DNA from 4 places in the Agrobacterium sp. DSM 25558 genome. Region 1 is predicted to be linked to each of the others. Evidence: predicted binding sites of a transcription regulator. Region 1 holds the regulator's gene; each other region holds the start of a gene.

Region 1 (7,571 bases):
TAAAGTCGCCCGATCATTCACGACCAGAGTGTCCGCGCTTTGCAAGGACAAAAAACCAATCTACCATGGTCTCCCGCAAGGTATGGCGAGTGGCGACATGAATGATGGCATAGAGACTGAACCCGGCGGGCAACCGCTACCGGGCAATGAGCGCCCAACGCTCAAGACGATCGCCCTGATGACAGGCCTTGGTATCACCACTGTTTCCCGGGCCTTGAAGGACGCGCCAGACATCGGCGCCGACACCAAGGAGCGGGTGCGCCAAGTCGCACAGCAGATCGGCTATCAGCCAAACCGTGCGGGCGTTCGTTTGCGCACCGGCAAGACCAACGTCATCGCACTGGTACTAAGCGTGGATGAAGAGCTGATGGGTTTCACCACCCAGATGGTGTTCGGCATCACCGAAATTCTGTCCAGCACGCAGTACCATCTGGTCGTGACGCCCCATACCCACGCCAAAGATCCGATGATCCCGATCCGCTATATTCTCGATACCGGCTCTGCTGATGGCGTCATCATTTCGAAGATGCAGCCTGACGATCCGCGTGTGCGTTTCATGACAGAGCGCAACATGCCGTTTGCCACCCACGGGCGGACGGATATGGGCATCGTCCACCCCTATCATGATTTCGATAATGAGGCTTACGTCTACGAGGCCATGAGGCGGCTTTCCCAATGCGGGCGGAAGCGCATTGCCGTCCTTTTGCCTCCGAAGCAATTTTCATATCATGATTACGCGCGTCGTGGTTTCGACCAGGGCCTGCGTGATTTCGGCCTTACAGAGTTTCCACTGACGAGCATCAGTAACGACACACCGCTGGACCAGATCAGGGACGAAAGCAGGGCGCTGATGCTGAGTGACGATTGTCCTGATGGGTTGGTGTCCATCAGTGGCAGTTCCACCATCGCCTTCATCGCGGGCATAGAGGAAACCGGCAAAAAGATCGGCAAGGATATCGACGTCGTCTCCAAGCAGTCCGCAGATTTTCTCAACTGGCTGCGTCCAGAAATTCACACCATGAATGAGGATATCAAGCTGGCCGGCCGTGAACTGGCGAGAGCGCTGCTGGCCCGTATCGATGGAAAACCGGCGGAAGGCTTGCAGACGCTCAGTCAGCCGGTGTGGTCGAGCCGCGCACCAAAGTTCAACGCATAAAAAAGGCCCGGAGCGATCCGGGCCTCTTGTTCAAATGTCGTGCGCGAAGCTTAACCACGCAGGATGGAGCGACCGGCATAAGCTGCCTGTGGCCCCAGCATTTCCTCGATACGGATCAGCTGATTGTACTTGGCCAGACGGTCGGAGCGCGACAGCGAACCGGTCTTGATCTGTCCGCAATTGGTCGCAACCGCGAGATCGGCAATCGTGGAGTCTTCCGTTTCGCCGGAGCGGTGAGACATGACGGCGGTGTAACCAGCCTTGTGCGCCGTTTCGACAGCATCAAGCGTTTCCGTCAGCGAGCCGATCTGGTTGACCTTCACGAGAATGGAGTTGGCAACGCCCATCTTGATACCGTCACGAAGGCGGGCAGAGTTGGTCACGAACAGATCGTCACCAACCAGCTGAACCTTGGAGCCGATCTTGTCCGTCAGGTACTTCCAGCCATCCCAATCGTCTTCGGCCATGCCGTCTTCGATGGAAATGATTGGGTACTTGCCCGCCAGTTCAGCGAGGTAATCCGCCATGGCTTCCGGCTCGAGCGTGCGGCCCTCGCCTTCCATCTCGTACTTGCCGTTCTTGAAGAACTCGGTCGAAGCGCAATCGAGAGCAAGCGCAACGTCGTCGCCTGGCTTGTAACCGGCCTTTTCGACGGACTTCATGATGAAGTCGAGAGCCTCAGGCGCGCTCTTCAGGCCTGGTGCAAAGCCACCCTCATCACCCACATTGGTGTTGAAGCCCTGTGCCGACAGTTCCTTTTTCAGAACGTGGAAGATTTCAGCGCCGATACGGACCGCGTCACGGATGTTTTCCGCGCCAACCGGCATGATCATGAATTCCTGGAAGTCGATCGGGTTGTCGGCATGCGCGCCGCCATTGATGATGTTCATCATCGGAACAGGCAGCAGATGCGCGTTTGGACCACCGACATAACGGTAAAGCGGCAAGCCAGTCGTTTCGGCAGCAGCCTTGGCAACAGCCAGGGAAACGCCGAGGATGGCGTTGGCACCCAGGCGGGACTTGTTTGGTGTGCCGTCAAGCTCGATCAGGGTCTGGTCGACATGAATCTGGCTCTCGGCATCGAACCCGCCCAGCGCGTCGAAGATTTCGGTGTTGACAGCTTCAACTGCCTTTTCAACGCCCTTACCGAGGTAGCGCTTGCCACCATCACGCAGTTCTACGGCTTCGTGCGCGCCTGTCGATGCGCCCGATGGAACTGCTGCACGACCGAAAGAGCCGTCTTCCAGGTAGACATCGACTTCAACAGTCGGATTGCCACGGCTGTCGAGAATTTCGCGTGCGATGATATCGGTAATGGCTGTCATGATCTCTCCCTTGGGATTGGAACAGGATTTTTCAGTTGCCTGTCTTAGAGTGCATACCGAAAACTGTGAAGCGCTTTTCGAATGATCGGCGCGATAAACAGGGCGACGGAATAGCGACTCGATGTGAATTTCTTCAGTCGCTGTAGACGACGCGCAAGAAATTACAATGACGGTGCCCGTTTCAGGCACCGCTTTTCAATAAAAGCCGATTAAGGCCAAAACCCGTCACGCAGATTTGGCGATGTCGTCAAAAGCGAGCAGCTTTTCCAGAAGCTTCGGCATGTCCTTCAGGTGAACCATGTTCGGACCATCCGATGGCGCGTTATCCGGGTCCTCATGTGTTTCCACGAAAAGACCCGCGATGCCAACGGCAACAGCAGCACGCGACAATGTTTCCACGAATTCGCGCTGACCGCCCGTCGAACCGCCCTGCCCACCCGGCTGCTGCACGGAGTGGGTAGCATCGAAAACAACCGGTGCGCCCAGAGATGCCATGATCGGCAGGGAGCGCATATCAGACACCAGCGTATTGTAACCGAAGGACGCACCGCGTTCGCACAGCAGCACATTCGGGTTACCGCTGTCGTTCAGCTTCGCCAGAACGTTCTTCATATCCCACGGCGCCAGAAACTGGCCCTTTTTGACATTGATGACGCGACCAGTCTTGGCAGCAGCCACCAGTAGATCCGTCTGACGGCTGAGAAACGCCGGAATTTGCAGAATATCAATCACCGGCGCAACGATGCCGCACTGTTCTTCCGTGTGAATGTCCGACAGAACCGGAAAGCCGAACTGCGCCTTCAACTCGGCAAAAATCTCCAATGCCTTGTCGATACCGATGCCCCGCTGGCCGGAAAGGGACGTGCGGTTGGCTTTATCGTAAGAAGACTTGTAAACCAGCCCGATACCCAGCTTGCCACACAGCTCTGACAACGTTTCCGCAATCATGAATGCGTGGTCGCGGCTTTCCATCTGGCAAGGTCCGGCGATCAGCGAAAAGCGTTCTGTATTGGAAAAGGAAACCGCTTTGGAGCCCTGCCCCGCAACGACTTTCAGATTGTTCGTTACACTCATCGTCTTTCCTTGCAATAAAGCGGGCGATTTCAATGGTGCAGACCATCGAGATATTCCCTTATCGTTTGTTGGCCACGCATTTAGCAGCAAGGCGGCCCAGAGTCACGGTATAGGTCCGCGTAAGACCATCTGGTGTTGCTGATTTACGCATCAACAGATGCTTAAATGAATTTCACCGAATTTTAAGGGATTGCAGAACACATATGGAACATATAGTGTTCGTTCTGTATTTGTTTCGCGAATCTTCGCCTCTAATTCCAAGGGTGTTCCTTCATGCTCACGCGCAAACAGCAGGAATTGCTTCTGTTCATTCATGAAAGAATGAAAGAGTCCGGCGTGCCGCCATCTTTCGATGAAATGAAAGATGCACTCGATCTTGCTTCAAAATCAGGTATCCATCGGTTGATCACCGCACTTGAGGAGCGCGGCTTCATTCGCCGGCTACCGAATCGGGCGCGCGCTTTGGAAGTCATCAAGCTTCCCGAATCCTATTCGCCACAAGCCAAGCCTCAACGCGGGTTTTCACCCAGCGTTATCGAGGGTAGCCTGGGCAAAGCAAAGGTGGCTGAACAGCCGCCCCGTCCCGCAGCGTCCAACGACAGCGCACCCAATTCTGTTAGCGTCCCAGTTATGGGCCGGATAGCTGCGGGTGTGCCGATTTCCGCAATTCAAAACAACACCCATGACGTTGTCGTTCCGATGGATATGTTGGGTTCGGGCGAGCACTACGCTCTGGAAGTCAAAGGCGATTCGATGATCGAAGCCGGGATTTTCGATGGTGATACGGTCATTATTCGCGATGGAAGCACTGCAAATCCGGGCGATATCATTGTGGCTCTGGTCGATGACGAGGAAGCAACGCTGAAGCGCTTCCGCCGAAAAGGCGCTTCCATTGCGCTGGAGGCTGCAAACCCTGCCTATGAGACGCGAATTTTCGGACCGGACAGAGTGAAAATTCAAGGCAAGCTGGTCGGTTTGATCCGCCGTTATCATTAATATGTTGCGGGCATGCGTTGTCATGCCCGCTACTCAAATTGTATTTTGATGGTCATAATATTCCCTGCCAGCCTGTCTGAAATATCAATTTAAGACCACAAAAAATCACGGCAGTTAGGCTACAAAACCTATATTCATTAGTCGGGTCACGAAATCCACTAATTGGTGTATCTCAATCTCGTTGCATCTGAGAATCACTACGTCGCTGTGTGCCTCGCGCTCGTCTTATCGAAGATCGAACGAACAGTTACCAACGTTGGCGTACCTAAATGTTGTTTTCGGGTAGGTCCGTCCGCGGCCATCAAATAGTTTGATGAGCATTATCACTCCGGCGGCCTGTATCCGGTCTATTGCGTGCCGTATTGATGGACGATAATGGGGAACATTGACATGTATGATCTTTACATAGCCAACAAGAATTACTCTTCATGGTCCCTGCGGCCATGGGTTTTGATGCGAACCTTGGAGATTTCGTTCAACGAAAAACTCGTACAGTTTGGCACGTCGAACCACGATTTCACGCGCTTCTCTCCGTCGGGAAAGGTGCCCTGCCTCGTAGAAAATGACCTGACCGTATGGGACAGCCTCGCCATCGCTGAATATCTGGCAGAGCGCCATGATGGTGTGTGGGCAAGTGATGCCAAAGCGCGGGCGTGGTCGCGCTCGGCGACTGCCGAGATGCATTCTGGTTTTCAGGCGTTGCGCAACGAACACCCAATGAGCGTCGGTTTGCGCATACGGCCATCGTCCATCAGCGAGCCCCTGCAGAGGGACATATCTCGAATAGACGCGCTCTGGCAGGACGGCTTGGCAGCTTTTGGTGGTCCGTTTCTGGCAGGGAAAAACTTCACCGCTATAGATGCGTTCTACTGCCCCGTTGCATTCCGGTTCCAGACCTACTCTACACCTCTGTCGGTGGAGGCCGAAGCCTACAAAAACCGCCTGCTTTCCCTTTCCGCCATGCAGGAATGGCAGGGTGCTGCTTTGCTGGAAACGTGGCGAGATGCGGGTCACGAGGCTGAGGCGCGGGCCGTGGGAGAATGGACAGCGGATCTGCGCGCGAAATAGCAAATGGCGGCAGCCACACGCTATGGGTCCAGCGCCAACATATTTTCGATATGCGCAGGCAACTCGGGATCGAAGTCCTCGCTGCGCCAATCATAACTGCGGTGCATGGTCCATGATCGATCCTGACCCTGCATTGCAACCTTCGCCCGTAGAACGGCGTCGCCTTTACGGCCAAGCCAGACTTCCATGGAGCCGGTACGTCGTAATGTCTCCTGACTGATCAGGATCGCACCGGACCGACAGGCGGCGAAGGGCACTCTGCGTGTCGTCACCACTAGGTCGGCAACGTCGCATGCCGTTCCCGTCAGCGCAGTGTTGGAAATAACCGCTACAGTTACGCCCTTCTGCGACTTAGCCACACACCACATATCTTTGCGGCAGGTGAATATATCCGTGGCACCGGTTGCTGCTCGCATCTCCTCGGCAGCCCGCGACTTTTCGATATCGGTCAAACCCGCCGTGCGGGCTTGAGAGCTAACCGCTTCCTCTGCATCATCACCAGCAGGTGACGTGACACGATCGAGCATTTTGGGGGCGACGTGATGCGCGGGTAAAGGCACGGCTCTTTGCCATTGCTCGTAAACGAAGCCGGAGGCGCGTTGTTTGGTGGAGGCAACCGCGTCTGCGGATGTCAGCGCGACCAGCGAACCATCCTCATAGATCAGCAGGTCCGGTTTATCGCGCCCCTGCTCGATCAGAAGCATGGCAAAGCCGGCGGCTATGAAGGGCAACCCAATCAAGGCAAGTCGTGTGCGAAGCAATGCCAGCAGCAGGAAACCCGTTGTTGAAATCGCCAGAAACCAGCCATTTTGCCGTCCAATCGTCTCGTCACCGCCCCAACTCGACACGGTCTTGGCCACTTCAATGACCATCGCCATGCCGTAGCCCATGATTTTCAGAAACGGCGCGTCGAGCCCGAATGGCATCAACAGCATGCCGATGAGCGCAAACGGCATGACGATCAGAGACATGATCGGCATCGCGGCAAGATTTGCTGCCAGCCCATAGGTGGTGATGCGATGAAAATGCTCGATGGAATAGATTGCCGTCGATATGCCACCGATCAGTGACGTGATCACGACACCGCCAATGATCGTCGCAGCCTTACTGGCTATCGATAGCCACCATGGCGGTCGGGAGATGACGAGACGCTCCCGCTCGCCGCGCCACCGGCTCCAGAACGCATATGCGGAGACGAGCGCGAGCGTTGCTGCAAACGACATCTGGAAGCTCGGCCCCATGACCTCGTGCGGCGACAGGACGATAATCACGATCGCCGAAAGCGCCACGTTGCGCAGGCTGATCGACGGCCTGTCCACCAGCACAGCAAACAGCATGATCGACATCATCAACCATGCCCGCTCTGCGGACACCGCAAATCCTGAAATGAGATAATAGGCCAGTGTCATCAAAAGCGCTGCAAAGGCAGAGATTTTCTTGACCGGCCGGCGCTGGGAGAATCCAGGAAACAGGCTGAACACGGTTCGCATTCCGATGAAGAAGATGCCAGCGGCGAGCGCCATATTCAGCCCGGAAATCGCAACGATATGCGCCAGACCGGAAACACGCAGAGCCTCCATCGTCTCATTGGAAATCGCGCGTCTCTCGTCGGTGATAATCGATGCGGCAAAGGCACCCGCATCACCACCGATGAGGTCACGAATGCGTTGAGCGATGTGGCTGCGAAGTTGGTAGAGCCAGGTATCGGCATCCTGCACGAAGCTGCTGGCACCCGCCTCATCTGCATTGGAGGGCAGTATTTTGGGTGCCCCATAAAAAAATCCCGTCGCGCCAACACCATTGAAAAATGACGCAAATGCAAAGTCGTTGAGCCCCGGCAGAGCTGGGCCGGAGGGTGGGGAAAGGCGGGCTTTTCCGCTGACCGTCTGGCCGATGAGAACTGCCTCATGTCGACTTCGGGCCACCACGGAAATTCGCTCCGGCGGCCGCGA
Region 2 (7,571 bases), on a different contig from region 1:
TACCCGTATTTCTGACGGTCAGGTTTTGCGCGCAGCAACCCGCACCGTCACTGCCATGCTCGACCTGCCACAACAGGAATTCGCCAAAATTCGCGCTATCCGAGATGGTGAAAACCGTGCCGCGCGGGAACTGGCGGAAATCATCAGCACGGATATTGCCGCCACGCTTGGCCGCTAAGAACCGGCTGATGACGGAAATCAAGTCCCATGAATTCGAACGCTTCGCCGAAAAACCGGCGGAGCGTTTTCGTGTGTTCGTTCTCTATGGTCCCGATCGTGGATCGGTCTCCGAGCGGGCCTCTCTCATCGCCTCCAAGACAGGCATAGACCCCAACGATGCCTTTGCATCCTTGAAACTGACGGCATCCGATCTGCAAGGCGATCCGGGCCGTTTGCTGGATGAGGTCAACTCCATTGGTCTGTTCGGCGGCGAAAAGCTGGTCTGGGTCAAGGGTGCCGCCAACGAAAAGGCGCTGGTGGACGCGCTGCAAATTCTGTCGGAAACACCACCCGAATCGAGTTTTCTGATCATCGAGGCGGGCGACCTGAAGAAAGGCACCGGCCTTCGCAAGATCGCCGAACCCTCGCGCGCCATTGCCGCCATTCCCTGTTATGCAGACGACGCCCGCGCGCTGAATGCGTTGATCGACCACGAGCTTTCGACCGAACATCTTCGCATCGCCCCCGCCGCCCGCCAGCGCCTGACCGAATCGCTGGGCGGAGACCGCATCGCGTCGCGCAACGAGGTGCGCAAGCTGGCGCTCTACTGCCGTGGCCGTGATGTGATCGAAGAAGATGACGTGTTGGCGATTATCGGAGATGCCAGCGCCGTGTCCGCCGATGATGCCGTAGACGCGATCCTGAAGGGCGACCGCAACGCTTTTTTCCACGCGACCCAGAAAATCATTGCCTCCAAGACGCCGATCTTTCTGGTGCTGCAAGGCTGCCTGCGGCAGTTCCAGTTGCTCGACCAGATGCGCGCCGAAATGGACGACAAGAAGCTGCAGGCCGGTCAGGTCATGCTGACACTGGGGCGTGGCGTCCACTTTCGCCGCAAACCCGTTATCGAAAGAGCGCTGCGGACATGGCAGCCAGCGGCGATTGCCCGTGAGATGAACCGGTTACAGTCGGCCATCCTCCAAAGCCGTCAGCGGCAAAGCCTGGAGGAAAGCGTGGCATTGCTCACTTTGCTCTCAACCACACTGCAATCTGGGCGTGGCAGCTGAGCCAAAACACAAAAAAGCCTCCATGGCGGAAACCGGGAGGCTTTTTAAATTTTGCAAAAATGACGGATCAGTCGCCCTTGCCGGGCTCCGCCGAAAAATACAGATCGAGCTTGCCGTTGACGCCGTCCATTTCCTTGGCTTCCGGCATCGGGTCGCGCTTGATCGTGATATTGGGCCAGATCGCCGCATATTCGGCATTCAGCGTCAGCCACTTGTCGAGGCCTGGCTCTGTATCCGGCTTTATAGCCTCTGCGGGACACTCAGGTTCGCACACACCGCAATCGATGCATTCGTCGGGATTGATCGCCAGAAAATTTTCGCCCTCATAGAAGCAGTCGACAGGGCATACTTCGACACAGTCGGTATATTTACAGCGAATGCAATTATCAGTCACGACATACGTCATGATGGACTCCAGATATGCAGGCCGGGTCATTGGGCTATCGAAACACAAGCCGTCGCCCGGAATTCAGACAGGGCATTTTTGCAAGTGAGGTAATGCCTTTGCTGAGAGATAGCAAGGATAAACGTTTCTGAAAGACCCCGCTATATGAGTGGATTATTCCAATCCATTCAGATGTCTTCAATCAGCGGCCCGCCGTAAAGCCACTATCATTCAAAGCCTTCGCCGCTGTCTGAAATAAACCGGTCGAGCGCACGGCGTTCTTTCTTCGTCGGGCGTCCGCTGCCCGGCTCGCGCATCGCCTGCTCCAGCGGCGTCATGCGGTCTCCCGGTGCTGGCGGCGGGGTCTGGTCGTCGTAGAGAAGCTTGGCTTCCTCGTAAGGACCGCGCCGCTCGCCGGATACCAAAACCACCAGAATTTTGCTTGAACGCTCGAAGGAAAGTTCCAGCCTGTCACCCAGCTTCACCAAGTGACTGGACTGGCGAACGGCGTTGCCGTTGACCCTCACATTGCCGGATAGAATGTAGCTCTGGGCAAGGGAGCGGGATTTGACCATACGGGCGAAGAACAGCCACTTGTCGAGGCGCTGACGGCCTGCATCATGTGGCTGCTGCTTCTCACCCATAACTTACTTCTTTAGCTGGTCCTTCAGAGCAGCGAGCTTGGCGAAAGGCGAATCCGGATCCATCGGCTTCTCCTTGCGTGGAGGCTTGGCTTCGAAACGCTGCTGACCCTGCGGCTTGCCGCCCCGGTCGTTGCGATCAGGCCTGTCCTTGCGCTCGCCACGATCGGGACGATCATTGCGATTGTTGTTGCTGTTGCGGTCTGGACGACCACCGTCACGCTTACGGTCGCCATCACGCTTGCGATCACCCTCGCGAGGTGCACCATCACGCGGCGCAGCCTTGCGGTCTTCGCCACCCTCTGCACGGCGTTCGCCCTGACCACGGTTGCCGGGACGACGGTTATCACTGCGCTGGGTGTCGTTACGACCGCCCGGACGCCACAGCAGAACCGGCTTCGGTTCGGTGACCTCGGCAGGGGCAGCGTCAGCGGACGGCTCCTGCGCCGTCTCGGTGGCTTCAGTCGGTGCGTCCGCTTCTTCCGTTGCCGCAACAGGCGCGTATTCCGCCTTCACGTCAGCAGGCGCTTCCACAGCGGGCGCGTCTTCCGAAAACGTCTCGGCATCAGCGTCGTCATGCGATGCGGTCTCCTCAGATGGTGCAGCGTCGGTTGATGTTTCCGTCTTTGCGGCATCGTTCGTCTGACCAAGGAAGGTCGCAGCGTCTTCGGCGCTCACCTGATCGGCGCGGTAGCCAAGACCTTTAAGAATTTCTTCCATATCATCGAGCGTTGCACCCAGAATGGAAAGCATGGCAGTGGTCGTGGTGAAACGACGTCCGTCGTAGGCGCCTTCCGGACGTGGCTGCGTACCCGGCTTCCACTGCAACAGCGGACGGATAAGGTCGGCCAGGCGTTCCAAAATGTCGATACGCACGGCGCGCTTGCCAAGGAAGCGGAAGCCCGCAAGCTTGTAGAACATGCGGTCATAGCTGGCATCGGTGACGACGGACGTGCGGCCAGCGGCGAGAACAGGAATGAGATCGCCGTAACCGGGCTTGCCCAGACCATCGTTCTTCAGCGCCCACAGCAGCGTTACCAGCTCTGCTGGAGCAGGCTTTAGAAGCGCAGGCAGGAAAACGTGGTAGGCACCGAAGCGAATGCCGTAGCGGCGCATGGAGGCGCGCGCATCCTGATCCAGCGTCTTGACCTCTTCGGTCACATCGCGACGGAACAGAACGCCGAGATTTTCCACGAGCTGGAACGCCAGACCCTTCGCCAGACCCTGAAGGTCTTCGGCACGGGAGATATCGTCCAACGGCTTCAGCACGGTGGCGATCTGGTGGTTCACGAAACGCTCGATGCGGGCAATGGCGTGATCACGCGCATTGCCGCTCAACTGTTCGTCGGCCAGCATGATGACACGTGGCTTCATGATATTGTCGCCAGCTGTCAGACGAGCAACGGGCTCACCCAACCAGCGGACCAGCCCATCAGAGCTCAGCGCGAGATCGCTGTTGCCGCTGGCATGCAGGCGCGCAGCACGCGCCTCATATTCCAACGCAAGCGCCTTCTGCGCTGCGCCTTGCACAGCCTTGGCATCTGGGCCTTCAGCTCCGGCCACCGGTGTAAACCGGAAACCCGCCAATTGGCCGACATGATGTCCTTCAACAAAGACATCACCATTCACACTGATTTCAGCTTCAAGCATCGCATTCTCTCTTAGGCGCCTCATGAGCACAGATGTCCTGCGATCAACAAAGCGTTTCGTCAACCTTTCATGTAAAGCATCGGACAATCGATCTTCGATTTCCCGAGTCTTTTCTTGCCAGTGTGTCGGATCGGCAAGCCATCCTGGGCGGTTTGATACATACGTCCATGTTCTGATCTGCGCAATCCTTGCAGAGAGCGTATCGATCTCACCGTCGGTGCGGTCTGCCCGACGCACCTGTTCGGCCATGAAATCCTCGTTAACGGCACCATGTTTCACGAGGTCGAAATAAAGCGTCGAAATCAAGTCGGCATGCTGTGCCGGCGCGATGCGGCGAAAATCCGGTAAGGCACAGGCCTCCCACAGTTTTTCCACGCGCGCAGCATTGGTGGTTATGTCGACGATCTCAGGGTAACGCGCAAGATGTTCCAGCGCCTGCTGGTCGATTGCCGGCAGCGCACGTGTCAATCCCTGAATGGTCGGAGCCGTATCGAGGCTTGCCCGCAAATTGCCGATAGAAGAATAATCGAAGTTCTTCGTGCGCCATTGCAGCACTTTGACCGAATCGAACTGATGTGATTCGACGCGGTGAACCAACTCGTCATCGAATGGATCGACCTGGCCCGTCACACCAAATGTGCCATCACGAAGGTGGCGACCGGCGCGACCGGCAATCTGCCCCATCTCACCCGCATTCAGATTGCGGAACTGATAGCCGTCGAATTTGCGGTCCTGCGCAAAGGCTACATGGTCGACATCGAGATTGAGACCCATGCCGATGGCATCCGTCGCGACAAGATATTCGACATCGCCGTTCTGATAGAGGCCGACCTGCGCATTGCGTGTACGCGGCGAAAGCGCGCCCAGCACAACAGCCGCCCCGCCCCGCTGGCGGCGCACCAGTTCGGCAATGGCATAGACCTCGTCGGCGGAAAACGCGACGATTGCTGTACGTTGCGGCAGGCGGGTGATTTTCTTCTGTCCGGCATAGAACAATTGCGAAAGCCGGGGCCGCTCCACCATCACGATGCCGGGTAGCAACTTTTCCAGAATGGGCCGCATGGTGGCGGCACCCAGCAGCAGCGTCTGTTCACGCCCGCGAAGATGCAGGATGCGATCGGTAAAGATATGGCCGCGCTCGAGATCTCCGGCCAGCTGCACCTCATCGATGGCCACGAAAGCCGCCGTGGTTTCACGCGGCATGGCTTCAACTGTACAGACGGAATAGGGAGCCTTGGGCGGGGTGATCTTCTCTTCGCCGGTAATCAGCGCCACATTGGGCGCGCCGACTTTTTCCACCAGCCGCGTATAGACTTCACGGGCAAGCAGCCTCAAAGGCAAGCCAATGACACCGCTCCCATAGGCAACCATGCGCTCGATGGCATAATGCGTCTTGCCGGTATTGGTGGGTCCAAGAACGGCCGTAACACCGCGGCCGCTCAAGATCATGGGGCGAGAATTCAACGTACTATCCGTAAGATCGACTGAACTGTTGTTTTAGAACCATTCGGAAACGTTCCGTCCGCCTCTTCCCACCACACATGGCAATCGTGGAGGTCAAAGGCAAGGTGCCAGCACGCGAAAGGCGCTTTCGCCGGGGTTTTTGCCCTGATGACCGTGGCTGGAACATCTTGCGAACGAATCAGCGACGAATCGCTAAAGTTGCGGATTTAGCTTTTGTTCACGGCAACATCTGGCCTGCGACGACGCCACGACCTACCAAATCCTGAATCGACGTGGTGACACTAAAGCGGCTGACCGGCCAGCAATCGCGGCCCACCCTTGTCATTTGTGCCTGCGGCCTGACCAATGAAATAAGACTTGAGTCCCGGAATCCGGTGAACGATTCCCAAACCAAAGTCGCGCGCCACACGAATGGGACCGACATCATTGGAAAACAGCCGGTTCAGCACATCGGTGGTAATGCCCATGCGCACCGTATCGAACCGCCTCCAGGACTGGTAACGCTCCAGCACATTCAGCGAGCCGATATCGAGGCCGAGACGATCCGCCTCGACAATGGTTTCGGCAAGCGCTGCGACATCCTTGAAACCGAGATTGAGTCCCTGACCCGAAATCGGATGAATACCGTGCGCCGCATCACCCGCAAGTGCCAGGCGCGGTGCCACGAAGGCGCGGGCAAGCGTCAGACCCAGCGGAAATGCCCGCCGTGGACCAACCGGCCTGATCGTGCCGAGCTTATGGCCAAAACGGCGCTCCAGCTCTTCCTCGAACACCAGATCATCGGCTGCCACCAATTGGTCGGCGTCAGCAGTGCGTTCCGTCCAGACCAGCGACGAGCGATTGCCCTTGAGCGGCAGAATGGCGAAAGGGCCGGACGGCAGGAAGTGCTCTTCGGCGCATCCATTATGCGGGCGTTCGTGTTCAACGGTCGTGACGATGCCGGACTGATCATAGGCCCAATGCACCGTCTTGATGCCAGCCATATCGCGAAGCGCCGAGCGGACGCCATCGCAGGCAACCAGCAGCCGGGTTTCAAGCGTGGAACTATCAGATAGCGTTATGAGATTGCTGCGTGGCCCGCCCTCAAAGCCGGAAACACTCAAGCCATGGCGAATGGTCACGCCCAGCCGTTCGCACAGCCCGCGCAACGCGCCCACCATGGCGACATTGGGTACCATATGCGCGAAAGGCTGGCCGTCTGCCACATCGCCATCGAAAGTCAGGAAAACCGGGCGGACAGGATCGGAAGTCTTGGAATCCGTCACGATCATCTTGTTGATCGCCTGCGCTTCCGGCAACAATTCATCCCACACGCCGAAAACATCCAGCATCCGCGATGCCGCCGCGATGATGGCGGACGCCCGCATGTCCTTTTTCCAGACATCTTCAGGAGCCGCCTCGATGACCTCGACATTCAGATGTGGCGCGCCCTGTTTGATGGCAACAGCAACGCCAAGTCCGACATATCCGCCGCCTGCAACAACCACATCCAACATCATGACTTCTCCCGCATTCTTGTGAATCTCACAGCCGCACTATAGACCATCACCAAAGGTCTTCCTACAGCCGGAGCATGTCGAAAATGTCGCGCCCTCTCGAAAATACAGCGCCACTGGAAAAACTGATTTCCACGCTCGATCTCGAAAAGCTCGAGGAAAATCTGTTTCGCGGCACAAGCCCGCAGGTTGGCTGGCAGCGTGTTTTCGGCGGCCAGGTCATTGCCCAGGCGCTGATGGCGGCACAGCGCACCGTGGATGACGACCGTTTCGTCCACTCCCTGCATGCCTATTTCATGCGCCCAGGCGATCCCCTGGTGCCGATCATCTATCAGGTCGACCGCATCCGCGATGGTGCCAGTTTCAACACACGGCGCATCGTCGCCATCCAGCATGGTCATGCGATCTTTTCCATGTCGGCTTCATTCCAAATTGATGAGGGGGGCTTCGACCATCAGGCAATGATCCCCAACGTTCCACAGCCGGAACAGTTGATGAGCGAAGACCAGATGCGCGACGCCTTTCTGGCCAAGGCTCCGCCCGCCATCCGCAAATACTGGGAAAACAAGCGCCCGATCGAGATCAGGCCAGTGTCGTTGACGCATTACATCTCGAAGGAAAAGCTCGATCCGCATCAGGACATCTGGGTCAGAGCCGTGGGCAACGTGCCTGATGACAGGCTTTATCAGGCAGCCGTCCTTGCCTATCT
Region 3 (7,571 bases), on a different contig from region 1:
AACCCAAGAGACAGCCAGAGCCAAAGGCAGAGCCTGAACAGCCACGTCCTCGCCGTGAAGCCGCGCCTGAAGGTGCAGCTGAGCCGCAAAAGGAGCCGCAGCAGCGCCCACGCCGTGAAGCGCAGCCCGACGCCGCACCTGCGCAGGCAGCACCCGAACAGCAGCAAGAACGTCCACGCCGGCCCAAGCCCGACCAGCAGCCAGCGGCAGAGGGCGAGCAGAAGCCTGAGCGTCCACGCCGCGATGCAAAGCCTGACGCTGCGGCCCCAGACGCCGCTCAGCCCGAGCAGCAGCAGGAGCGCCCGCGTCGTCCAAAGCCTGATCAGCCAGCCGCCGCCGAAGGCCAGCAGAAGCCAGCCGCAGAGGGAGAGCGTCCGCGCGAGCCTCAGGCAAAACCACCGGCCGCTAGCGAAGCTGCGCCTGAAAAGCCGGCAACCCCGGGCAAGAAGCCCGCAGCGCCAGAGCCGGATGCCAAGACTGCACCTGTACCGACAGAGCCTCCGACACCAGGCAAGGCCCCAGAGCCCAAAGAGCAGCCAAATCCTGCGCCGGGCCAGCAGCCTTCCGAACAGCCGCGCCCACCACGCGCCCAGAACGGCGAGCAGCCGCCGTTGCCAACGGAGCCTAAACTTGAGAATGGTGCAGCCACCGGCCAGGCACCAGCAGGCGAACCCGTGCCTCAGCAGGTCGTAACACCTCAGCAGGAAGCGCCTCCAACCACAAAGCAGGAGCTGGACAAGGCCCGTGCCGTGGCCAAGGACCCATCCAAATCCGCCGATACGGTCATTCTTCCAGTCGACAAGGGCGCTGCCGTCCTTGACAGCGACAAGGAAGCAGAACGGTCCGGCAACCAGCAGTCACGCGATCAGCGTCGCCAGGAGCGCGAAGCCGTTCGGGATTACAAGGTGCCAACATCGGATGCAGAGGCGCAGTCTGCGGCACGCGGTGACAAGCCCGCCCCACAGATCAATATTCAGGCCATCACCAACATTCAAGGTGAGCGAATCAACCGTCGTCCTGAATATGACCGTCCGGATGGTGTGCGTGAATGGCAGCCCCGTGACATGCCGCGCGGCGGCCCACGGGACCGCGATATGGGCGACCGGGTCTTCCTCCAGTTCGGCGATCGTGTCGTCGTGCGTGGAAATGACGATGACCGCTTCATTCGTGATGGTGCCAAGCCGTACTACGAACGTCTGCCGGATGATCGTTACCGCGAAACTGTCGAGCGGCCCGATGGCACACAGGTCGTGACCGTTCGCAACCGCTATGGCGATGTCATCCAGCGTTCGCGCATCGATAATCGTGGTCGTGAATATGTGTTGTTCTACGCGCCGGAACTCGTCGATGAGCCGGATCGTGAATATGTCTATCGCGACCCGGGTCTAGACCTGCCGCCGATGCGCCTGCGCATTCCGGTTCAGGATTACATCATCGACACGTCGAGCGACCCGGACCGCGATTATTATCGCTTCCTGGAACAGCCGCCGGTCGAGCCTGTAGAGCGTGTCTACACGATGGATGAAGTGCGTTATTCCGCCCGTATTCGTGACAAGGTCCGCCGCATCGACCTCGACACCATTACCTTCGCGACTGGTAGTGCCGAAATCCCTATGAGTCAGGCACAATCGCTGCGCAAAGTCGCAGACGCTATCAGCAAGGTGCTGAAGAACAACCCTGCTGAGACCTTCCTCATCGAAGGTCATACCGATGCCGTGGGCAACGACGAGAGCAACCTTGTTCTCTCTGACGAGCGCGCTGCATCCGTCGCCAATGTGATGACTGATGTTTACGGCATTCCTCCGGAAAACCTGACGACGCAGGGTTATGGTGAGCGCTTCCTGAAAGTTCAGACGCTCGCACCATCTCAGGAAAACCGCCGCGTAACCATCCGCCGTATCACCTCGCTGGTGAAGCCGGTCGCGCAGAACTGATTTGAGTTGACCTAATAAAAAACCCGGAAGTCGAAAGACTTCCGGGTTTTTGTTTATGATCCAGGGTCAGCAGTGCTGGTAAAAGCGCGGTGCTTTTGGCTCAGCCGAGTGCGACTGCGATCTCTGCGGCGAGGCGCGCGTTGTTGCGCACCAGTGCTATATTCGTCTCAAGGCTGCGACCTTCGGTAATCTCGAATATTTTGGACAGCAGATATGGTGTGACGGACTTGCCGCTGATTTCGTCTTCTTCCGCATGCGATAGCGCGCGCTGAATGTAGATTTCCATCTCTTCACTGGAAATCTCGTCTTCTTCCGGCACGGGGTTCGCAATCAGCATACCGCCTTCGATGCCCAGCTGTTCGCGGGTGGTCTGGAAGTTTGCGATAGCGGCAGGGCTGTTGAGCGAAAGTGGGCTTTTCAGGCCAGACGCGCGTGACCAGAAAGCGGGAAACTCGGTCGTGCCGAAGGTGACGACGGGAACGCCCTGCGTCTCCAGAACCTCAAGGGTCTTGGGGACATCGAGGATGGCTTTTGCACCCGCGCAGACAACGATCACGCCCGTTCTAGCAAGCTCGGTCAAATCGGCAGAGATATCAAAGCTTTCCTCTGCGCCGCGGTGCACGCCGCCAATACCGCCTGTTGCGAAAACCTTGATGCCGGCATGGTCTGCGGCGATCATCGTGGCGGCAACGGTTGTCGCGCCCGTACGACGCTCGGCGATCGCAAAAGCGATGTCGGCACGCGAGACCTTCATCGCATCCGTCGTCTGCGCCAGTGCTTCGAGTTCATGCTTTTCGAGCCCGATATGCAACGTGCCGTGGATGACGGCGATGGTTGCCGGAACTGCACCCTGATCACGGATGATCTGCTCCACGGATTCCGCCATCTGGATATTCCCAGGATAGGGCATGCCGTGCGTGATGATGGTGGATTCGAGTGCGACGATCGGCGCGCCGCGCTGTTTAGCTGCGGCTACTTCTTGCGAGTAAGCGATGGACAGGAGAGGAGACTGGGGTTTTGTCATTGTTTTATCCGGGTTTATCTAAGCGATCTCTTCACAACATTTCAGCTGCTGGCACAAGGGCCAGCATGGTTTCCATGGTCTGAGCGGTGAGCTCTGGCGATGTGGCGTAAGGCGATTGCACGGTGAGCGCCGCGACTGCGGCACCTCGCCGCAAGGATTCGCAAACCGATTGACCGTCTGCGATTGCGGCCAGATAGCCTGATGCCATCGCGTCACCCGCGCCCGTCACATCGCGCACATCTTCGATCAGCGGTGGGTGCAGAATGGCTGTCTCCCGTTCGGAAAACGCAACAACGCGCCGCGCACCGCTGGTAATGACGCCGCCGCGCAGTCCGAGCGCTCTCAAATGGTCCGGCCAATCACGCACATCTTCCACCTCGGCACCGGTCAATGCACGGGCTTCCGCCTCGTTCATGAACAGCATGTGGATCTCAGGCAGGGCAGCTTTCAGCCGGATGGCTTTGGCCGGGGAAATGGCGATGGCCGCCAATGTCTTCTCGCAGATGCGCGCGACGATGCCGATGGCGCTCAGCGTCTCCTCGGGCAGATTTGCGTCACAGACGATGATGTCGCACGCCATGATGGCTTCGCGGACTGCGCGCACCCGCAAGCGGCGCGGGCTGAACAGCTTGTAGAGGTCCATATCCGCTATCGCGATAACGAGATTTCCATCTCGCTCCAGAATCGCCGTATAGCTGGGTGTGCTGCGATCCAGAAACGTGAATGGTGTATCTTCCACGCCCGCCTCGCGCGCGGCAGCGGCGACCGTCTCGCCATTGGAATCGCCACCGCGTGGCGCGATGATCCTCACTTTAAAGCCCAGGCGAGAGAGGTTGCGTGCCGCATTGAACCCACCGCCGCCAGCCTCTTCCATCCAAGCGCCGGGATTGCTGGCACCGGCCACGGTGTCCGTTTCGATCATGCCTCGCCGATCAATGTGCGCGCCGCCCAGAACGAGTATTTTTTTCACTGCAGACTTCCTCTTCGGATCGGTGACAGTCGTTCCGATTCGTACATTTCGGGACTTGGAAATGGTATCGTATCAGCCATTTTTCTCACGAGTTGGAAAGAAAAACAAAAGTAGAACAAAGGACTTATCCATATTTGTTTTCAATATGATGATACCGGCTTGTGACATGAGAACAAATAAAGTACAAAACGGTCATAGAGAGCTTCATTGCCTGTGCGGCTTCAATAACCTAAAGGTGGTTTCCAGATGGCACAAAATTCTTTGCGTCTTGTAGAGGACAAAGCAGTGGATAAAAGCAAGGCACTGGAAGCGGCGCTTTCCCAGATCGAACGTTCGTTCGGCAAGGGATCGATCATGAAGCTCGGTTCCAATGAAAGTATCGTTGAGGTCGAGACCATTTCCACGGGGTCGCTCAGCCTCGATGTCGCACTTGGTATTGGCGGTCTGCCCAAGGGCCGTATCATTGAAATTTATGGACCTGAAAGCTCCGGTAAGACAACGCTCGCTTTGCAGACGATTGCGGAAGCGCAGAAAAAGGGCGGTATTTGCGCCTTCGTGGATGCCGAGCACGCGCTCGATCCGGTCTATGCCCGCAAGCTCGGCGTCGATCTCCACAATCTGCTGATTTCGCAGCCGGATACGGGTGAGCAGGCGCTTGAAATCACCGACACGCTGGTGCGCTCCGGTGCCGTTGATGTTCTCGTCATTGACTCCGTTGCGGCCCTGACGCCACGTGCGGAAATTGAAGGCGAAATGGGCGATAGCCTTCCGGGTCTTCAGGCTCGCTTGATGAGCCAGGCGCTGCGCAAGCTGACGGCATCGATTTCCAAGTCGAAGACCATGGTGATCTTCATCAACCAGATCCGTATGAAGATCGGCATCTCCTACGGTTCGCCGGAAGTAACGACGGGTGGTAACGCGCTGAAGTTCTATGCGTCGGTTCGTCTCGACATCCGCCGCATCGGTGCCGTCAAGGATCGTGAAGAAGTCGTGGGCAACCAGACACGCGTCAAGGTCGTCAAGAACAAGATGGCACCTCCCTTCAAGCAGGTCGAATTCGACATCATGTATGGCGAAGGCGTTTCCAAGACCGGCGAGTTGGTGGATCTGGGCGTGAAGGCCGGTCTGGTCGAAAAAGCGGGTGCATGGTTCTCCTACAAGAGCCAGCGTCTGGGGCAGGGGCGTGAAAACGCAAAAACCTTCCTCAAGGAAAACCCGGCCGTGGCGGAAGAGATCGAACTGGCACTGCGCCAGAACGCCGGATTGATTGCTGAAAAGTTCCTCCAGAATGGTGGACCTGAAGCGGACGCTGATGGTGTTGATCCCGACGCGTGATCTGTTGTTGCCGAGCGTAAAGTCAGGCAATATTTGAGCGTTTGAAGATCAAAGGTCGTGCGATTGTATCGCGCGGCCTTTATTTGTGTTGTAACCCCGCCCTCTTTGGCTGGACAGGCAGGGTGTCGGACGATAAAAGCCAGTGTTTTTTATGCTATGGCCGCGTGATCGCGTGGAAATGAAGGACTTCTTATGAGCGGTGTAAACGAGATCCGGTCGACCTTCCTCGACTACTTCAAGAAGAACGGTCACGAGATCGTGCCATCCAGCCCGCTCGTGCCACGCAACGACCCGACGCTGATGTTCACTAATGCTGGCATGGTTCAGTTTAAGAACGTTTTTACCGGGCTCGAAAGTCGTCCTTATTCCACGGCTGCGTCGTCGCAGAAATGCGTCCGCGCTGGCGGCAAGCATAACGACCTCGACAATGTCGGCTACACCGCCCGTCACCACACCTTCTTCGAAATGCTTGGTAACTTCTCCTTCGGTGACTACTTCAAGGAAGAGGCGATCACCCACGCCTGGAACCTGATCACCAAGGAGTTCGGTATCGACAAAAACCGTCTGCTGGTGACTGTTTATCATACCGACGACGAAGCCTTTAACCTGTGGAAGAAAATTGCCGGATTCTCCGATGATCGCATCATCCGCATTCCGACAAGTGACAATTTCTGGGCGATGGGCGATACCGGTCCTTGCGGCCCCTGTTCTGAAATCTTCTATGACCACGGCGACCATATCTGGGGCGGTCCTCCGGGCTCTGCTGATGAAGATGGTGACCGGTTCATCGAAATCTGGAACCTCGTCTTCATGCAGTATGAGCAGGTTTCGAAAGAGGAGCGCATCAACCTGCCGCGCCCATCCATCGATACCGGCATGGGACTGGAGCGTATTTCCGCGCTGCTTCAGGGCAAGCATGACAACTACGATACCGACCTTTTCCGCGCGCTAATTTCCGCCTCCGTCGAGGCCACTGGCGTTCCGGCGGAAGGTGAGAACCGCGCAAGCCACCGCATCATCGCCGATCACCTGCGCTCGACCGCCTTCCTCATCGCTGATGGCGTTTTGCCATCGAACGAAGGCCGCGGCTATGTTCTGCGCCGCATCATGCGCCGCGCCATGCGCCATGCTGAATTGTTGGGTTCGCGCGAACCGTTGATCTGGAAGCTGTTGCCAGCACTCATCCAGCAGATGGGCCGCGCCTATCCTGAACTGGTTCGTGCCGAAGCGCTGATTTCCGAAACGCTGAAGCTGGAAGAAACCCGTTTCCGCAAGACGCTGGCCCGTGGCCTGACCCTGCTTTCGGATGCGACGTCCACGCTCCATAAGGGCGATATGCTGGACGGCGAAACCGCTTTCAAGCTTCACGACACCTACGGCTTCCCGCTCGATCTGACGCAGGACGCGCTACGCGCCCGCGAAATCGGCGTGGATGTTTCAGGTTTCAATGACGCGATGGAGCGTCAGAAGGCTGAGGCCCGTTCGCATTGGACCGGATCCGGCGACAAGGCGACCGAGGCCGTCTGGTTCGAGCTCAAGGAAAAGCACGGCGCGACCGAGTTTCTGGGCTACGACACTGAGACCGCCGAAGGCGTGGTTCTGGCCATCGTCAAGGACGGTAAGTCTGTCGATAGCGCGGCTGACGGTGAAACCGTCCAGATCGTCGTCAACCAGACACCGTTCTACGGCGAATCCGGCGGCCAGATGGGCGATACCGGGATCATATCGTCCGACGAGGGTACCTTTACGGTCACCGATACGCACAAGAAGGGCGAGGGCCTGTTTGCGCATATCGGCTCTGTTTCGAAGGGTGGCATCAAGGTCGGCGACGAAGTGCAACTGACTGTCGATCACAACAGACGTTCGCGCTTGCGCGCCAATCACTCAGCCACGCACCTGTTGCATGAAGCGCTGCGCGAAGTTCTTGGCACCCACGTTGCCCAGAAGGGCTCGCTGGTGGCTCCTGAACGTCTGCGCTTTGACGTGTCTCACCCCAAGCCCATGTCGGCGGAGGAATTGAAGATCGTCGAGGACATGGCCAACGAGATCATTCTTCAGAATTCGCCGGTCGTCACCCGGCTGATGAGCGTCGATGACGCCATTGCCGAAGGTGCGATGGCGCTGTTTGGCGAGAAATATGGCGATGAAGTTCGCGTTGTATCGATGGGCACAGGCATTCACGGCGCAAAGGCCAACCGGCCTTACTCCGTCGAACTTTGCGGCGGCACGCATGTTGGGGCCACCGGCCAGATCGGTCTCGTGCGCGTTCTCGGCGATAGCGCCGTGAGCGCGGGCGTACGCCGTATCG
Region 4 (7,571 bases), on a different contig from region 1:
CCCTATATCGCCATCGTCTTCACATCGTTGATAGCCATCGGCCTCATCGCCTTCGCAGGCGGCGTCCCGGCGCTGGGCGGCACCACGGCGCTGCTGCTGCTCGGCGTCTTCACCATCGTCAATGTCGCCGTGCTGGTGCTGCGCAAGGACAAGGTCGAGCACAAACATTTCCGCACCCCGACAATCCTGCCCATCATCGGTGCCGTCAGCTGCTTCTTCCTCGTCGGCCCGTGGACGGGTCGCGACCCGGTACAATATTCGATTGCCGGTGTGCTGCTGTTTATTGGGGTGCTGTTGTGGCTGGCGACGGTGAGCTTCATGAAGATGCAGCAGAAGGCGGCGTAATACGCCCCATCTTCACCCCGCAGATGATGCGGGGTCCAGCCGCCGCGCGTCTGCGCGGCGAGAGATGCTTTTGTTGTGGAATCACGCCGCCTTGGCGACGTGATACTCCTTGATCGCAGCCATCTTGATGCCCGGATACCGTTCGGCCTCATACCGCAGGGAAAACGCATCCTGCGCCAGAAACACCGGATCGCCATCCAGATCGCGGGCGATATCACCACGCTTGACGGTCAGGAACTTCTCCATATCCGCCGCCTGCTCCGCTGAAATCCAGCGGCAGATCGAAAAGCGTGACATTTCGAACGAAACCGGCAGGCCATATTCGCCCATCAACCGTTCTTTCAACACGTCCAGCTGCAACGCGCCGACAACACCGACGATGGCAGGCGAGCCGTCTTCCGGTGAAAACAGCTGCACGACGCCCTCTTCGGCCATCTGGTGCAGCGCTTCCTTCAGCTTCTTGGCCTTCATCGCATCTTCCAGCCGCACGCGGCGCAGAATTTCCGGCGAGAAGTTCGGCACGCCCTGAAACACCAGGTTTTCGCCTTCGGTCAGCGTATCGCCAATGCGCAAAGTACCGTGGTTGGGAATGCCCACCACATCACCTGCAAAGGCCGTGTCAGCAATGTGGCGCTGTGAGGCGAAGAAGAATTGCGGTGCCGTCAGGCCCATCTGCTTGCCGGTGCGCGCCAGCCGCGCCTTCATACCGCGCTCCAGCTTGCCGGAGCAGATGCGGGCGAAAGCAATGCGGTCGCGGTGGTTCGGGTCCATGTTCGCCTGAATCTTGAAGACGAACGCCGTCATCTTGTCTTCATCGGCATGCACGGTGCGCGTATCGGCCACCTGGTTGCGTGGCGGCGGCGCGATGTCACCGAGAGCATTGATCAGGTCGCGAACGCCGAAGTTGCGCAGAGCCGAGCCGAAGAAGACCGGCGTCAGATGCCCCTCCAGAAACGCAGTGCGATCAAACGGGCGGCAGGCTTCCAGCGCCAGTTCGGTCTCTTCGATGAAGGCATCGCGCTCGTTTTCCGGCAGACGGCTTGCTACCGCCTGCGGTCCGTTGACCTGCGTAGCATCGACCTCGTTGTCAGAACCGCGCACGCGGTTGCTGGCCAGATGGTAGGAGCCGCAGAAGCTTTTCGAGCGACCGATCGGCCAGGTAATCGGTGCCGTATCCAGCGCCAGCTTCTCCTCGACTTCATCGAGAATCTCGAAAATGTCCCGGCTTTCGCGGTCCATCTTGTTGACGAAGGTGATGATCGGAATATCGCGCATGCGGCACACTTCGAACAGCTTCAGGGTCCGTGGCTCGATACCCTTGGCGGCATCGATGACCATGATGGCCGCATCCACCGCCGTCAGCGTGCGATAGGTATCGTCGGCAAAGTCTTCGTGACCGGGCGTATCGAGAATATTGAAGACCTTGTCGTCATATTCGAACGTCATCACCGAGGTGACGACCGAAATGCCGCGCTCGCGCTCGATTTTCATCCAGTCGGACCGCGTCTGGATACGGTCCTTCTTCGCCTTCACCTCCCCGGCCAGCTGAATGGCACCGCCGAACAGCAGCAGCTTTTCGGTCAGCGTCGTCTTACCGGCGTCCGGGTGTGCGATGATAGCGAAGGTGCGGCGGCGGGAAACCGCCTCTGCGAGTGTTTCGGGCATCAAACAAATCCTGTGGAATTGCCGGGTATCTAACGTTTCGGGGCCGCTTTTGCAATTGACCTTGGCACCCACACGGCAAACTAATGCCGCATGACCCTAAAAAACGAAAATCGCCCCGCCCTTAATCTCCTTCGTCTAGCCCATGCGGACGGCATAGACCTGCCATCCTACGAAACATCAGGTGCCGCCGGCATGGACCTGCGCGCCGCAGTCGCAGCAGAGGAACCCCTGGTCTTGAAGCCGGGCGCGCGCGCCCTCGTCCCCACCGGCTTCATCTTCGAAGTGCCACAGGGCTTCGAGGCACAGATCCGCCCGCGCTCCGGCCTTGCCATCAAGAACGGCATCACCTGCCTCAACACGCCGGGAACGGTGGACAGCGATTATCGCGGCGAGGTCAAAGTCATCCTCGCCAATCTCGGGCAGGAAGATTTCGTGGTCGAACGCGGCATGCGCATCGCCCAGATGGTCATTGCGCCCGTTACCCAAGTGGCCGTCTTCGAGGTAACGGAGACGTCAGATACCGCCCGCGGCACCGGCGGCTTCGGCTCCACCGGCGTCTGATGCCTCACAACCGCTCGCAAATTTCTGCCCGGTATAAGTGAAATTGTTCACTTCCTGTTCTTGTTTTCCGGTTTGCGTTGTGCAAGGTTGCATGGGCGGACACTTACACGCTTGATTGCGCGTTTTCTAAAGTCCGCCTGTTGGGGGCTTACATGGTTGCGCGCGTCAATACGGTGGCATTTCAGGGCATAGAGGGCGTGCCCGTCGAAGTTCAGGTCATGGTCGCACCCGGAAAGGTCGGCATGCAGATCGTCGGCCTGCCGGATAAAGCCGTTGCCGAAAGCCGGGAGCGGGTGCAGGCAGCCCTCCACGCCTCTGGCCTGGCACTTCCCGCCAAGAAGGTCACCGTCAATCTGGCACCCGCTGATTTGCCCAAGGAGGGCAGTCACTTCGATCTCCCCATTGCGCTCGGCCTCATGGCTGCCTTGGGTGCCATTCCCGCAGATGCACTGGGTTCCTATGTCGTCCTGGGCGAACTCAATCTGGATGGCACCATCGGCGCCGTGTCAGGCGCGCTTCCCGCCGCCATCGGCGCAAATGCGCAGGGCAAAGGCCTCATCTGCCCGGCTGACAGCGGCGGCGAAGCCGCATGGGCGGGGGTCGATTTCGATATTCTCGCACCCCGCAGCCTCATCGCACTCGTCAATCATTTCCGTGGCACACAGCGCCTGTCACGTCCCGTCCCGGCCATTCGCGCCCATCCCGCCAACCTGCCTGACTTGGCCGATATCAAGGGGCAGGAAAGCGCCAAACGAGCATTGGAAGTGGCCGCCGCCGGTGGCCATAATCTCCTGATGGTCGGCCCACCCGGTTCGGGAAAATCCATGCTGGCCTCGCGCCTACCTTCCATTCTGCCGCCACTGTCGGCTGCGGAATTGCTGGAGGTTTCAATGGTCCACTCCATCGCGGGCCAACTCTCCGGCGGAAAATTGTCGGATCGCCGCCCGTTCCGTACTCCACACCACTCCGCCACCATGGCAGCCCTTGTTGGCGGCGGCTTGCGTGCCCGACCCGGCGAAGCGTCCCTTGCCCATCATGGGGTACTCTTCCTCGATGAGTTCCCGGAATTTTCGCCACAGTCTCTGGATGCCCTGCGCCAGCCGCTGGAAACCGGCGAATGCATCATTGCCCGCGCCAACCACCGCGTCAGCTATCCCGCAGAAATCCAGCTCGTCGCTGCCATGAACCCGTGTAAATGCGGCATGGCGGGCGAACCCGGCTTCACCTGCGCGCGTGGTCCGCGCTGCGTCACGGACTACCAGCAGCGCATTTCCGGACCGCTGATGGACCGTATTGATATCCGCATCGAAGTTCCCGCCGTCTCCGCCGCCGATCTCATCCGCCCCATGGCCGCCGAAGCCAGCGCAGATGTCGCCAGACGCGTCGCCCGCGCCCGTGATCTACAACAGGACCGTTTCGCGGCCGCAGGTTTCAACGGCATCCGCACCAATGCCCGCTGCTCCACGGCGCTGATCGAAAAATTCGGTGAACCCGATGCCCCAGGCCTGCAACTGCTCCGAGACGCCGCCGAAAAACTGAAATTCTCCGCCCGCGGCTACCACCGCATCCTCAAAGTCGCCCGCACTCTCGCCGATTTGGACGACAAGACAACCGTTACCCGCATTCATCTGGCAGAAGCGATTTCCTATCGGATAGCAGGGGAGCGACTGACGGCGGCGGCCTAACCTTACCGCTTGCGCTCCGCCAGACGCAAAAATCACAGGTGTCATCAAGCACAGTTGCAATCGGCATCAAGAATGATACATCGGAATTCCGGCTCCCATTTCAAAAGGAAAGATTATGCCGGACTTCTCCACACTGATACTTTTTGCCGCCGCAGCCCTTGTTCTGACCGCGACGCCCGGCCCTGACATGCTGCTCATCGCATCACGCAGTGTCAGCCAGGGTCGGTCCGCGGGTTTTCTCACCTATGCCGGAATAGCTGTCGGCACCTATTGCCACGCAATCGCTGCCGCTCTCGGCCTGTCCCAACTCTTTTTGACCGTGCCAATTGCCTATGAAATCGTGCGTTGGGTGGGCTGCGCCTATTTGCTTTATCTGGCTTACAAGACCCTTCGCTCACGAAGCTCCGCCTTCGCACCATCAGCAGGTCTCACGCGACTATCGGGCAAGCGGATTTTCATCGAGGGTCTGGCGACCAACATTCTCAACCCGAAAATGGCGCTGTTCGTGCTGGCTCTTTTCCCGCAATTTATCGATCCGAATGGCAGTTCGATGCTCATCCAGACGTTAGTGCTCGCCAGCATTCTGAACGGCATTGGTTTTTTGGTGAATGGTGCGGTCATTCTGTTGGGAACCGGCATCCGTCGCCGCTTATCAGCCATCAGCCGCTTTCCCAAATTGCCGCAATATCTGCTGGCAACCGTTTTCGCCGGGCTTGCATGCCGTCTGGCACTCGGCAGCAGAAACTGAAAACGCCCTAAGAGGGCGTTCTCTTAGGCATCCCGCGCGCCCTCGTCCAGCAACCCGAACACATAGTCCGCAAAAGAGCGCCAGCATTCCACCCGGAACGTGTCTTCCGCCACGCGCAAGATCACCACTTCCGCCTTGCCGAACACGGTGCGCGAACACGCGCCGACGGGAAACACGGCGAGCGACAAATCCTGCGGGCAGCCCGTGTTCAGCGTCGCTTCCGCCCCCGTGCCGGAGACGGTGATGGCCGTGTTGCGGTGGGAGACGTCTGTAGCGGAGTGCGGAGCCGAGACGGTGGCGCAGGCATCCATCAGGTTGCTTTCGCCCTGGTCGATCACTAGCCACTCGTCCGGCCCAAGCCACAGCGCGGCGCGCAAAGCTGAGGTGGTGGACGTCTTGGGGGTCTCAGGCAGGCTGATATCGAGAGCCTGCGAAAGCTCCGCCACCGCATCTGCCTTGGCGCGCAGGGACAGACGGTAGGCGGGAGCTGCCATCTTGATAGAGACGGTTGCGGAACCGGCGCGTGCGCCTTCCAGAACCAAAGTGCGGTTTGCCAGATCAGCCATTGATGCGGCCTCCTTCCTTGTCGAAGAACACCATGTCCGTCACCTCAACCGCAATCGTCTTGTCGGCCAGCGGAATGTAGAGCGTTTCGCCTATCCGCGCGCGTCCACCGGCCACCAGCCCGAAGGCGATGGAGCGGCCGAGATTTTCGGACCAGTAGGATGATGTGACGTGGCCGAGCATGGTCATCGGTTTCGGCTGGTTCGGATCGGCAACGATCTGCCCGCCCTCTTCCGGCACGTCATGCGAATTTTTCGGTAGCAGACCCACCAGTTGCTTGCGTCCCTCACGCTTGAGGTCCGGCCTCTGCAAGCCGCGAATACCAACGAAATCCGTCTTCTTCTTGGACACCGCCCAGCCAAGCCCCGCATCGTCAGGCGTCACCGTGCCATCGGTATCCTGACCGACAATGATGTAGCCCTTTTCGGCGCGCAGAATATGCATGGTTTCGGTGCCATAGAGGCAACCGCCGACGGCCTCGGCGCGCTCAGCAATTTCCTTCCACACGGCAGGACCGAAATCGGCTGGTACGTTGATTTCGAAACCGAGTTCGCCGGTAAAGGACACACGGAACAACCGCGTCGGCACGCCGCAAATCGTGCCCTCGGCAATGGCCATATGCAGGAAGGCCTCGGGCGAAAGATCGATACCATCAACCAGCGGCGCAATCACCTCACGCGCCTTTGGCCCCTGTACGGCAATGACAGCCCATTGTTCGGTGGCGGATGTCAGCCACACATTGAGGTCCGGGAATTCGGTCTGGAGATAGTCTTCCATGTGCTGCAACACGCGCGGCGCACCGCCCGTCGTCGTTGTCACATGGAAACGGTCTTCGGCCAGACGCCCCACCACGCCATCATCATAAACGAAGCCGTCTTCGCGGGTCATGATGCCATAGCGGCAGCGGCCGGGCTTCAGCGTGCCCCAGGCATTGGTGTAGAGCAGGTTGAGGAACTTGGCCGCATCAGGCCCCACAACCTCGATCTTACCGAGTGTCGACGCATCGAACACGCCCACCGTCTCACGCACCGTTTTGCACTCGCGGTTCACAGCCTGGTGCATGTCTTCACCGGCGCGCGGGTAGAACCATGCGCGCTTCCAGTTGCCCACGTCTTCAAAGGTGGCATCGGCAGCCTCTTCCAGCGCATGCATCGGTGTCTTGCGGGCGGGATCGAACAGCTTGCCGCGCGAATGACCCACCAGCGTGCCGAAAGTCACCGGCGTATAGGGCGCACGGAATGTCGTCAGCCCCACCTTGGGCAGGTCACGCCCCAGCGCTTCGGATGCGATGGCCAAGCCATGCATGTTGGACATCTTGCCCTGATCGGATGCCATGCCATTGGTGGTGAAGCGCTTGATATGCTCGATGGAATGCATGCCCTCGCGCACCGCAAGGCGGATATCCTTGGCGCAGACATCGTGCTGGAAATCGATAAAGGCCTTGACGTTGTCGCCTTCGCCCGCCCCTTCCGCCGCACCAATCATGCCGCCAGTCCACACATGCGCGTTGCTGGCGGAAAATTCCACAGCGCCACCGCCCGCAGATGCCGCCTCGGCAATCAGCGCGGCCAGATCATCCGTGCCGTTGCAGGCACCGATGGAAACGCAATCCTGCACATGCACATCGGGGAGAAAACGCTGGTTTTCCCTGTCGTATGTCAGCTTGCCGCGCGATTGCGAGAATAGATGCACGGACGGCGTCCAGCCGGCGGAAACCACCAGCGCATCCACCTTGATCTTGCGCTTCGAAGACCCGCCATTACGACCGACGGTGATGGAGGAGACCCGCAAACGCCCAGCTGTATTGTAAACGCTATGGCCCGCCAGCACCTCGATGCCCAGCGCCCGCGCCTCGTCCAGAAGCTTGGCATCCGGGTTGGCGCGGCAATCCACGATGACCGCAATTTCCACCCCTGCATGCTTCAGGTCGAAGGCGGTTTCGTAAGCGGAATCATGGGCGGTATAGACAGCCACATTGTGGCCCACGGTCACGCCGTACTGGT

Evidence for each region. The regulator LexA, encoded in region 1, represses DNA repair genes until DNA is damaged. The targets are predictions, from matches to a motif close to TGTTCNNNNTGTGTTCNG.
Region 2: a site for LexA is predicted at 5,525-5,542, ahead of DSM25558_RS06770 (helicase-related protein). Genes of this name have one in related genera too.
Region 3: a site for LexA is predicted at 4,029-4,046, ahead of recA (recombinase RecA). Genes of this name have one in related genera too.
Region 4: a site for LexA is predicted at 2,616-2,633, ahead of DSM25558_RS21315 (YifB family Mg chelatase-like AAA ATPase). Genes of this name have one in related genera too.

What each region holds. Positions count from the first base shown of each region.
Region 1 is NZ_FMUD01000001.1:207,680-215,250, forward strand. It holds gene DSM25558_RS01090 (LacI family transcriptional regulator) at 98-1,156, shown strand; gene eno (phosphopyruvate hydratase) at 1,207-2,481, opposite strand; gene kdsA (3-deoxy-8-phosphooctulonate synthase) at 2,707-3,555, opposite strand; gene lexA (transcriptional repressor LexA) at 3,829-4,551, shown strand; gene DSM25558_RS01110 (glutathione S-transferase family protein) at 4,942-5,619, shown strand; gene DSM25558_RS01115 (ComEC/Rec2 family competence protein) at 5,640-7,571, opposite strand, start outside.
Region 2 is NZ_FMUD01000005.1:183,633-191,203, forward strand. It holds gene DSM25558_RS06750 (hypothetical protein) at 1-178, shown strand, start outside; gene holA (DNA polymerase III subunit delta) at 189-1,226, shown strand; gene fdxA (ferredoxin FdxA) at 1,294-1,632, opposite strand; gene DSM25558_RS06765 (RNA-binding S4 domain-containing protein) at 1,839-2,255, opposite strand; gene DSM25558_RS06770 (helicase-related protein) at 2,259-5,351, opposite strand; gene DSM25558_RS06775 (ubiquinone biosynthesis hydroxylase) at 5,648-6,889, opposite strand; gene tesB (acyl-CoA thioesterase II) at 6,949-7,571, shown strand, end outside.
Region 3 is NZ_FMUD01000031.1:24,795-32,365, forward strand. It holds gene DSM25558_RS21485 (OmpA family protein) at 1-1,934, shown strand, start outside; gene DSM25558_RS21490 (pseudouridine-5'-phosphate glycosidase) at 2,035-2,958, opposite strand; gene DSM25558_RS21495 (carbohydrate kinase family protein) at 2,990-3,928, opposite strand; gene recA (recombinase RecA) at 4,175-5,263, shown strand; gene alaS (alanine--tRNA ligase) at 5,456-7,571, shown strand, end outside.
Region 4 is NZ_FMUD01000030.1:53,792-61,362, reverse strand. It holds gene DSM25558_RS21330 (APC family permease) at 1-345, shown strand, start outside; gene DSM25558_RS21325 (peptide chain release factor 3) at 427-2,010, opposite strand; gene dut (dUTP diphosphatase) at 2,101-2,571, shown strand; gene DSM25558_RS21315 (YifB family Mg chelatase-like AAA ATPase) at 2,724-4,256, shown strand; gene DSM25558_RS21310 (LysE family translocator) at 4,372-5,004, shown strand; gene DSM25558_RS21305 (sarcosine oxidase subunit gamma) at 5,028-5,570, opposite strand; gene DSM25558_RS21300 (sarcosine oxidase subunit alpha) at 5,563-7,571, opposite strand, start outside.